One region of the Priestia sp. P5_B4 genome, then DNA from elsewhere that is predicted to be linked to it. Evidence: riboswitches for the same ligand, from Rfam matches in the RefSeq annotation. Region 1 holds a riboswitch; the other holds the start of a gene.

Region 1 (5,784 bases):
GTGTTATAATATGCGTTGATGTCTTTTTTAAAGCGATACGGTCTAATAGGTTTTAAGCAGATAAAGACCGTTAATAACTATATAAAGAATTTAAACTAATCGGAGTTGGTCTCATGAATAAACCAAAAACTGAAATGAAAGTTCAAAAAGGACAAACGTTTCCGTTGACGATAAAAAGACTCGGTATTAATGGAGAAGGCGTAGGATATTTTAAGCGCCAAGTCGTCTTCGTGCCGGGAGCATTACCAAATGAAGAAGTGGTTGTAGAAGCAACAAATGTCCAGCATAAGTTTGCGGAAGGGAAAATCAAGCGAATTCGCAAAAAATCTCCTCATCGCGTAGATGCGCCCTGTCCTATTTACGAACAGTGCGGAGGCTGTCAGCTTCAGCACTTATCCTATGAAGGTCAGCTAGAATCGAAGCGTGATATTGTTCTGCAAGCGTTCGAACGTCACAGTTCATTAAAAAAAGTAGAGGAAAAAACACGCCAAACAATTGGCATGGAAAATCCTTGGGGCTATCGTAATAAATCACAATTCCAAGTAGGTGTGGATAAACAAAAAGTCATCGCTGGTTTGTATGGACTGAACTCTCATCGACTGATTGACATTGAAAACTGTCCTATTCAGCATGGAGCCACGAATCACGTGACAAAAGAAATAAAACGAATTTTACAAGATCTTCAAATTCCTATCTACAATGAACGCAAACGCCGTGGTATTGTACGTACCATCGTATCTCGAGTAGGCTTTGAAACGGGTGAAGTGCAAATTGTCTTGATTACGGCTAAAAAAGACATTCCGAAAAAAGAGCTGCTGATTAAAGAAATTCAGCGCCGCCTACCGGAAGTGAAATCACTCGTACAAAACGTAAACGGTCAAAAAACATCGCTTATTTTTGGAGACGAAACGTTTACACTTGCTGGAAAGTCGGTGATTCAAGAAACGTTAGGAGATATCTCGTTCGAACTTTCAGCGCGTGCATTCTTCCAGTTGAATCCTCTTCAAACCGTGAAGCTATACGACGAAGTAAAAAAAGCAGCTGCGCTAACAGGCACTGAAAAAATTGTAGATGCTTACTGCGGAGTAGGGACAATTGGCTTATGGCTTGCTAAAGATGCCAAAGAAATTCGCGGAATGGATACGATTGAAGAATCGATTGCAGACGCAAGAAAAAATGCCCAAGATCATGGGTTTGAGCATGCTACGTACGTAACGGGTCCGGCTGAGAAATGGATGCCGCAGTGGGTAAAAGAAGGCTGGAAGCCAGACGTTATCGTCGTTGATCCGCCGCGAACAGGCTGTGATGACAAGCTTCTAAAAACGATTTTACAAGTGAAGCCAAAGAAAGTGGTTTACGTTTCTTGTAATCCATCCACATTAGCCAAAGATGTGCAGCAACTGTCGAAGGCTTATCATGTTGATTACATTCAGCCTGTTGATATGTTCCCTCATACGGCGCATGTGGAGAATGTGGTGAGTTTGACGTTAAAGAAATGAATAGAAAAAGAGTAAAGGGCAGATTTGATTCTGCTCTTTTTTCTTTGAGCTGTACTCTTATTAATGGAGAAAGTTGTTAAAATTCCACATCTGTTCTTTTAGTGTAAAAAATATCTTAGTATATTGAGATGGAATTCTCATAAAGTCTAGTCTTGGAAAGTGTTACATCGCTAAAGAGAGATTACATAAGAGGGTTAATGCCTTTAAGAAAAACTATAATGACGTCTTTTATACAAATAATAAACGCAAACTCTATCCCAAAACCCAAACCTTTAACCACATCGATAATACTATATTAATAAAACTACTAAAAAGTATGTATAAAGGAGCAGAGGTCAGATGGACTCAATGTTTTTAAAAGGGCTTACGGGAGAAGCGGTAACGCCAAAAGATCCCATTTATGAGGAGGCTCGTCAGGAATGGAATCGCGCTATTGATAAATTTCCGCTTGTGATTGTGTACTGTGAAAAAAAGCAGGATGTTGTGAATGCGATCCGCTGGGCGCGCAAGCATCGTGTTGAGATTCGTATTCGATCTGGCGGTCATCATTATGAAGGATATTCTACAGGTGAYTGTGTATTAGTCATTGATATTAGTCGATTAAATAGGTTGAAATTAGATAAAAAACGGAACATTTTAAAGATGGAAGCAGGAGCGAAAAATACGGAAGTGTATGATTTCATCGGTTCGAACGGATATGTGTTTCCAGGAGGAACGTGTCCGACTGTTGGCGTGTCGGGCTTTACGCTCGGAGGAGGCTGGGGACTTTCGAGCAGACTTTACGGGTTAGGATGCGACAGCTTGATAGAGCTAGAATTAGTCAATTATGAAGGAAGGCTCATCAAAGCAAACGAATCGTGTAAAGCTGATCTTTTTTGGGCATGCCGCGGTGCCGGTGGCGGTAACTTTGGCGTTGTAGTAAGCATGACGTTTCAGCTTCCAAAGCCAACGAACAACTCTGTGACGCTCGTTCGATTCTTTTATGTAGGTACTACAAAAGAAAAGCAGACACAAGTGATGAATATATGGCAAAACTGGCTGCCCGAACTGGACAAACGTATGACGCTAGTTGCAAGCTTTTATAATGCAGAAGGAGAAGGGTTAGGCATATTTGCAAACGGATTCTTTTACGGCTCCCCAGAAAGAGCTCGGAAGATTTTGCAGCCTTTTGCAGAAGTAGAAGGGTTTCGAGTAGAGCTGGAATCATTATCTTTTCTTGAAGCGGTAAAAAAAATAGAGGCAACCTATCCTCCGTCTGAAAAATTTAAGTCAACGGGAAGATTTGTGCACAGAAGCTATTCACGTGGTGAGCTTGAAAATCTTACAGATCTCATACAGCGTCCGGCAGAAGGGTCCGTTTATGCCGCGATTTCTTTTTATGCACTAGGAGGAGAAATCCGCAGTGTTGGTAAAAGAGAAACGGCTTTTTTCTACAGAAACGCCAGATATATTATGGGGTTTCAGTCTGTATGGACAGAAGATGTATTTGCAAGAGCAAACAGAGATTGGCTTCGCAAGCGATTTGAATATATTAAAAGTATTACGATAGGCTCCTATGTGAATTTCCCTATCAGTAACCTTAGAAACTACGAGCATGAGTATTTTGGAGACAACGCAGAGAGATTAGAAAGAGTGAACAAAAAGTACGATCCGTTTAATGTGTTCAGGTTCGCGCAAGGACTCAGGTAGCGTGAGGAAAAGGATACTAAGTTGACGATTGAAAATGTTCGATTACCTTTTTTCGAAGAAGGTAAATAAATGAAAGTAATCTTTCCTGTTGACAAAGTATCCAACTGGTATTAGAATAAACAACTATTCGACAGTCATTCTATTGATTGAAAAATTTAATACGTAGAAAGCTATGATTGCTATGGATCACACTATAGCAGGAGCAGCTTCTGGAGAGATCGCGATAGTTTCGCGACGCCGAAGGGTTCACAATCTCAGGCAAAAGGACAGAAGAGTACCGGATATTTATTTGGCATGTTACTAATTGGTAGCATGTACCTTAATATTTGTTATTCTTATGACCATGAGATTGGAGCGCATCCAATCTCTTTTTTTATTGGACTTTATTTGTAGTCCGCACGATCGCATCAAAGGTTTTATTGTTAGGAGGAGTTAGAGTTGGAACAACGAGAATTAAAGAGGGATTTATCCAATCGTCATGTTCAGCTAATTGCGATTGGGGGAACCATTGGTACGGGCTTGTTTTTAGGTTCTGGTAAAGCAATACAGCTTGCAGGTCCCTCTATCATCTTTGCTTATTTAATTGTTGGTATTGCGCTTTTTTTTGTGATGAGAGCGCTAGGAGAACTACTGCTGTCTAAAGCAGGTTATCAATCGTTAACTGATATTGCTGAAGAGTATCTTGGACCATGGGCGTCATTTGTAACGGGATGGACCTACTGGTTTTGCTGGATTATGACAGCTATGGCTGATGTGATTGCAGTTGGCGTATATGTGAAATATTGGTTCAATATTCCTCAGTGGATTCCGGCACTTATTTGTGTAATCATTTTATTAGGTCTTAACTTATTAACCGTAAAATTATTTGGAGAATTAGAGTTTTGGTTTGCTTTAATAAAGGTTATTACGATTCTTGCATTAATTATTATTGGCGTTATTTTGCTGGTAATGGGATTTAAAACAGATGCGGGATCTGTTACTGTTCAAAACCTTTGGAATCATGGAGGGCTGTTTCCAAATGGGGTTTCAGGTTTCTTACTTTCATTCCAAATGGTTATATTTGCATACGTCGGGGTTGAATTGGTAGGGGTATCGGCAGCAGAAACATCAAACCCCCAAAAAAATATTCCATCGGCCATTAATAAAATTCCGCTGCGAATCTTATTTTTCTATGTTGGAGCGCTTATCGTTCTGTTGTTTATTAACCCGTGGATGGAATTAAATGCAGCAGAAAGCCCATTTGTTAAAACCTTTAGTTTAGTCGGAATTCCGCTTGCTGCTGGAATTATTAATTTTGTTGTACTAACTTCAGCCGCTTCTGCCTGTAATAGCGGAATGTTTTCAACAAGCCGTATCTTATATAATTTAAGTAAAAATGACCAAGGGCCATCTAAGTTTGCAAAACTGAACAAAAACCACGTACCAAGCAACGGATTGTTCGTATCTACGCTGGTCATCTCAGCGGGAGCTCTTTTAAGCAAGCTTATACCAGACCAAGCTTTCGGCATCGTCACGACCATTAGCGCTATTTGTTTTATTTGGGTGTGGAGTATCATTCTCATTTGCCATCTAAGGTATAAAAAGACGCGTCCGCAGCTGCATGCAGCATCAGTATTCAAAGCACCGTTAACACCATTCATAAACTATGTTGTGTTAGCTTTGTTTGCGGTGATTCTTGTTATTATGCTGTTTTCTGACGCGACGCGCCCAGCCTTATTGTTGACGCCCGTTTGGTTTATTCTCTTATTTATTTTTTACTGGACTAGAAGGAAAAAGAAAATAAATCTTTAAAGGCTAGAAAATCAGCAGGGAACAAACATGATTTTTTATAAAAGAATATAGTAAATTTCTGACCTCATCACTCCGTGATGAGGTCTTTTTAGTGGAGAATAAATAATTGATTTCTCCTGCATGAATAAAATGCAGGAAGCAAAGTTTATAGAAGAAAACTAAAAATTTGTTCTAACAGAAAACACAGTGAGAAAGCTCGTAGTTTTCTGATAGGAATGTAGAACAAATTGCTTTTCTTCTGTGTCTAAAGATGGAATTCCGTCATTTATATGGAAAAGTTTTCATTTTGCAGTACAATGGAGGTAGACTTCATTAGATTAAGGTGAACAAACATGAAATGGTTTAAATCTCATACGTTTTGGAAAATCTTCACGATTAATGTGCTTCTTATTTGTACCGTACTGACGCTAATGTTTATTGTTTCAAGAGTGATGCTGCCTAATATTTCTCAAGATCAATATCGGCAGGTAACTGATAAAACCGTCAAGAGAATGAAAGAGCAAATTAACGTCGTCATTAAAGATATTTGGAGCCTAGGCGACGAGGTACAGCAAGATCCTATTTTTTTATCGGATGATGAACAAGAAATAGACAAAGAATTGCAAAAAATAGTTAATATTTCACCGTATATCGATAGCGGAACCATTTTTAATGTAAAAGGGTATGTTGAGCATTATTACCCGAATGATTTAAAGAATATGAAACATGTGAACTTAAGTAAAAGAAAATATTTTCAAGAAGCGCTGCGAACCAAAAAAATATATTTAAGCGATGTCGTTTCAGCAGATACAAAGCACTACATTGT
Region 2 (5,784 bases), on a different contig from region 1:
CCAGGACGGGCTTTACTTAATACTGCGTTTAAATTTGCACCATCATAATAAAGCTTTCCACCTGCTGCGTGAACAATTTCAGCCATTTCTAAAATATCTTCTTCAAATAATCCCAGCGTATTTGGGTTTGTTAACATTAAAGCGGCTGTATCTTCTCCTACTACGCGGCGTAAATCCTCTAAGTCCACTAAACCATGTTCGTTTGATTTTACCGTTACCGTTTCAAATCCCGCAACTGTTGCCGAAGCCGGGTTCGTTCCGTGAGCTGAGTCTGGAACAATGACTTTTGTTCGCTGCGTCTCACCATTTGCTTCATGATAGGCACGAATCATCATAAGCCCGGTCCACTCGCCGTGAGCACCTGCTGCTGGCTGAAGTGTTACTTCATCCATTCCTGTAATTTCTGTTAAATGCTCTTGTAAATCATATAAAAGTTCGAGAGCACCTTGAACCGTTTGCTCATCTTGAAGCGGATGAATATGCGCAAACCCAGCAATGCGTGCTGCTTGTTCATTCACTTTTGGATTATATTTCATCGTACATGAACCAAGCGGATAAAACCCTGAGTCTACCCCGTGATTTCGTTTTGAAAGCGCGGTGTAATGACGCATAATATCGAGTTCTGATACTTCAGGAAGCTCAGGAGCTTTGGTACGCACATACGCTTTCCCAAGCAGTTCTTCAGCATTTACTTGCGGCACATCTAACTCTGGCAATGAATAGCCGATTCGCCCTTCTTTACTGCTTTCAAAAATAAGTGATTGATTTTGATTAAGCATGAAGATCCCCCAATTCATTTACAAGTTGGTCAATTTCCTCTTTTGTACGGAGCTCTGTAAAAGCAAGCAGCATGTGATTTTCAAGCGCTTGGTTATCACGGCTAAGATCATAACCGCCAATTATTTTTGATGCTAATAAATGATTGTTTGCTTCTGTTACCGAAACCGGAAGCTTCACGACTAATTCGTTAAAAAACGGTCCTTCAAATGCTACATTTACCCCTTTTGCCTTTAACGCTTCATATGCATAATGCGTTTTTGATAAGTTTTGCAGCGCCATTTCTTTTACACCTTGCTTGCCTAAAGCTGTCATTGCAACTGATGCTGCTAAAGCATTTAACGCTTGATTTGAACAAATGTTAGACGTCGCTTTATCGCGGCGTATATGCTGTTCACGCGCTTGAAGGGTTAAAACAAACCCTCGCTTACCGTTTTCATCGACCGTTTGCCCTACTAATCGTCCTGGGATTTTTCGCATAAGCTTAGACGTAGTTGCAAAGTATCCGCAGTGCGGGCCTCCAAATTGACTTGGAATACCAAATGGCTGTGCATCTCCAATGACAATATCAGCTCCGAATTCTCCAGGAGGCGTAAGTAAACCTAATGATAAAGGATTGCTTGAAACCACAAACATGCATTTTTCTTGATGGGTAATTTCTTCAATTTCTTTTAACGGCTCGATTTGTCCGTAGAAATTTGGATACTGGACAATAACAGCTGCCACGTCACTCCCCATCTCTTTTTCTAATGCAATCATATCTGTTACGCCGTCTGCTGAAGGGATTTCTACCACTTCAATGTATTGACCCTTCGCATACGTTTTTAACACATCTTTTGACTCAGGGTGAACAGCCGCAGAGACAAGTACTTTTTTCTTTTTTGTTTGACCCGCACTGAGCATAGCGGCTTCTGCTAAAGCAGTTCCTCCGTCATACATAGAAGAATTAGCCACGTCCATCCCCGTTAACTCACAAATCATTGTTTGAAATTCAAAGATGGCCTGAAGTTCTCCTTGAGAAATTTCCGGTTGATACGGAGTATAGGCCGTATAAAATTCCGAACGAGAAATAACATGATCAACAATAACCGGCATGTAATGATCGTAAACTCCTGCTCCTAAAAAAGAAGCATAGTCTTTTAAATGAGCATTTTTAGCAGCCATACTATTTAATTCTTTTAACAGCTGAGGCTCTGAAGCCGCTTTTTTAATATTGTATTCTCCTTGAAAACGAACGCGCTGCGGAATATCTGAAAATAAATCATCAACAGATGAAACACCAATTGCTGCTAACATTTGCTGCTGATCTTGTTCTGTCATTGGTAAATAGCGATGTAACATGTTAAATTCCTCCCCAAAGCTTACTTTGAACGTTTATAAAAAGGTGTTGAAACCACTTTTGCTTTTAAGCGCTTTTTCCGAACCTGCACTTCCACTTCTCGACCAAGCTCTGTATACTCTGCTGACAATAGTGCTAGACCGATGTTTTTCTTTAATGTCGGTGACTGTGTACCTGTTGTCACAAATCCAATTTGTTCTTCATCTGCAAGTACTTCGTAACCGTGTCTTGGTATACCTTTATCAATCATTTCAATTCCTACCAGCTTACGAGGTGCCCCGCTTTCACGCTGTTCTTTTAACACTTCTTTTCCAATAAAGCTGTCTTTGTTCGTCTTTACTGCAAATCCAATTCGAGCTTCAATGGGCGTAATATCTTTTGAAAGCTCTTGGCCATATAAAGCCAAAGTAGCTTCAAAACGAAGCGTATCGCGAGCTCCTAATCCGCAAGGCAGCACACCTTCATCACTGCCTGCTTCTAAAATAGCCGTCCACAAGTGAGCTGCGTCAGCTGAAGAACAATAAATTTCAAAGCCATCTTCCCCGGTGTACCCAGTACGTGAAACGAGAGCTTTTACATTCGCTACTTCTACATCATCAGCAAATGTAAATGGCTTTAACAAAGCTAAATTTTCGTTCGTTAACGTTTGTAAAACTTTTTCTGCTACAGGACCTTGCAAAGCTAGCTGCGCAGTTTCATCAGACTGATTAACGAGCGTTACATCTCCTTGTTTGTGAGACACCAGCCACTCATAGTCTTTTTGAATATTAGCAGCGTTTACGACTAGCAAATACTCTTGATCTGCTTTTTTATAAATCAGCAAATCATCTACCGTGCCTCCGTCTTCATAACACATAGCCGTATACTGCGCTTTTCCATCTACGAGGGTAGAAACGTCATTTGTCATCGTGTGCTGAAGAAAAGCTAAGCTATCAGCTCCTGTTACAAGAATTTCTCCCATATGAGAGACATCAAAAAGGCCTGCCTTTGTACGTACAGCTTCATGCTCTTCTTTAATAGAAGAAAATTGAACGGGAAGAGCCCATCCTCCAAAATCAATTGTTTTGGCACCATATTTTTGATAGGTATCATAAAGCGGCGTTTTGTGTAATTCTGTTGTCATATTTATGTCCTCCTCTTTTTCACGTGAAACTTTTCATAACGGGGAGTTTTCAAATAGTGTGGGGATCACTATTTATCCAAACAAAAAAGGACAGAAAACCCCCTACTGTATTTAGTAGGAAGTCTCTGTCCTTTTCACCTGAAAGTTTACCTATAAATGAATAGGTTTGCCTCGTGGGTGGTCTATAAATGCATAGACGCTCTCCAGAGTTGCGTCAAACAAGAGTCTTTTTGCCTGAGAGATTCACAATTTTATTGCTTGCTCCTTCGGCGCTACATTCAAGTAGTCTCTCCCCGTGTCGTCATTCGCTTCTATAAAGTTGGTAAAGTTGGGCATACTACTGAAAGATGTATCTATCTTTATTCACACAATCATTTGTAAAGTGCTAATCTATTTTCTTTTTTAAATTTTCTAAATATATTTTTATCCTACCTGATTCTTATCATTTGTTCAATAAAAATTTTTCACAAAGGAGCATTTTTATCATGAAAGTGAAATTAAACATCGATGAAACATGGGAAGCAGCCTTCTCAACTAAATTGGAGCAAGACGGRCCTTGGTCTGCATGGGATTTGTATAAACTTGCCTATGAAATAGAAGACCAAACGCTTATCTCAGAATTTGAAGGACTACAAAGCCCAAAACATCTAGCCGATTTAACGCCGCTTCCTCATCAGCTCGAAGTAGCCAAACAAGTAGTTGAAACAATGAATGGGAAAGCCATTTTAGCAGATGAAGTAGGACTGGGCAAAACGATTGAAGCAGGGTTAATTTTGAAGGAATATATGATTCGCGGACTTGTTAAAAAAGTTCTCATTTTAGTTCCAGCTTCGCTTGTTTCACAGTGGGCTATGGAATTGAACCAAAAATTTTATATTCCCGCAGTCCCTCAAAGAAAATCATATGTGTGGGATCAGTGTGACATCGTTGTGTCTTCAATTGATACAGCAAAACGTTCTCCTCATCGAGAAATTGTGCTAGAACAAGACTACGACCTCATCATCATTGATGAAGCTCATAAACTTAAAAACAACAAAACAAAAAACTATGAATTTGTGCAAAGTCTAAAAAAGAAATTTTGTCTGTTGCTAACCGCAACACCGATTCAAAATCGAATTGAAGAAATTTTTAACTTAGTCTCTCTTTTAAAGCCTGGTCATCTCGGCAATAAAGACTATTTCGAAGAATTATTTTCCGCTAAAAAACGCTCTTTGCAAAACGATGAACACTTAAAAGAGCTTGTTAACAAAGTTATGATTCGAAATCGCCGCCACGATACGGGTATCGAATGGACGAAGCGAATTGTTCAAACCATTCCTGTTGAATTCTCGCCGAAAGAACGGGAGCTATACGATGCGATTACATCTTTTAAAGGAAACGGACTCCACCCTTCAAGCGCTTTTTCAATTTTAACCCTGCAGCGAGAGGCCTGCAGCAGCCGTGAAGCGGTGTATATGACATTAAAAAACATGATGGAACGTCAGGAAGATCCAAACAGCGCATTAACGGAACATATGATTACTCCGTTAATGGAACTACTTCAGCAAGTTCCGCAAAATGCAAAAGCAGAAAAAGTGCTAGAACTCGTTCAGAAAATTGATGATAAAGTCATTATTTTTACTGAGTACAGAGCAACTCAACTGTATTTACAGTGGTATTTAAAACAGCATGGAATTACCTCTGTACCTTTTAGAGGCGGATTTAAGCGAGGTAAAAAAGACTGGATGAAGCAGCTTTTTGAAAGCCACGCGCAAGTATTTATTGCCACTGAAGCAGGCGGAGAAGGAATCAATCTTCAGTTTTGTCATCATATCATTAACTATGATCTGCCGTGGAATCCAATGCGTCTAGAACAGCGAATTGGAAGGGTCCATCGTTTAGGTCAAAAACATGATGTTCACATTTACAATTTAGCCATTCAACATACGGTCGAAGAACATATTTTAAAATTGTTATACGAAAAAATAAACCTTTTTGAACGAGTTGTTGGAGAGCTAGATGATATTTTAACAAAGCTTGATTTAAAAAATATCGAAGAGCATATTCAGGATATTTTATTTCATTCACGGAGTGAAGGAGAAATAAAAATCAAAATGGAGAACTTGACGTCTATTATTCAATACGAAGACAGCGAGGAGGATCAGCATGCAGCAAACTGATATTCACCAATTTTTAAAGCGTTATTTTCTAGCTAATAATTGTTCTATTGTCACAGAAACATCTTCTTACCTGACGGTTCAATTAACGATTGAACTCGATAAAGAATTGATGAATCGTCCATTTTATTGGCACTATATTGAAAAGACGGGAGGAGAAGCAACTCCTGCTTCGCTCACTTTCATTACAGACCCAGCATTTGAAGACGATTCCGTTCAAGGAGAACGAATTCATTTCGGTTCACCTAGGCTGCACCAAATTTTCGCTTCTACTCAAAAACTAGGCGGGTTTATTCACTTGTATGAACAAGTTGCCTCAGCTCAGCCAACAAATCAGCCTTTACACCCTTGGCTTGCATTAAATATTAAAGTCTCATACAAATGCGATC

The links. A riboswitch is a leader RNA that binds a small molecule or an ion and turns the genes downstream of it on or off. The one in region 1 is predicted to bind glycine.
Region 2: it holds a riboswitch for glycine, as region 1 does, so the genes downstream of both, gcvT (glycine cleavage system aminomethyltransferase GcvT) here and AC1DRF_RS02435 (amino acid permease) in region 1, are expected to answer to the same signal.

Annotation. Positions count from the first base shown of each region.
Region 1 is NZ_JBFULJ010000009.1:12,937-18,720, forward strand. Features, by position in the region: gene rlmD (23S rRNA (uracil(1939)-C(5))-methyltransferase RlmD) at 114-1,499, shown strand; gene AC1DRF_RS02430 (FAD-binding oxidoreductase) at 1,839-3,188, shown strand; glycine riboswitch at 3,388-3,468, shown strand; gene AC1DRF_RS02435 (amino acid permease) at 3,627-4,979, shown strand; gene AC1DRF_RS02440 (cache domain-containing protein) at 5,312-5,784, shown strand, end outside.
Region 2 is NZ_JBFULJ010000100.1:450-6,233, reverse strand. Features, by position in the region: gene gcvPB (aminomethyl-transferring glycine dehydrogenase subunit GcvPB) at 1-779, opposite strand, end outside; gene gcvPA (aminomethyl-transferring glycine dehydrogenase subunit GcvPA) at 772-2,118, opposite strand; gene gcvT (glycine cleavage system aminomethyltransferase GcvT) at 2,139-3,239, opposite strand; glycine riboswitch at 3,452-3,544, opposite strand; gene AC1DRF_RS11145 (DEAD/DEAH box helicase) at 3,725-5,398, shown strand; gene AC1DRF_RS11140 (YqhG family protein) at 5,385-5,784, shown strand, end outside.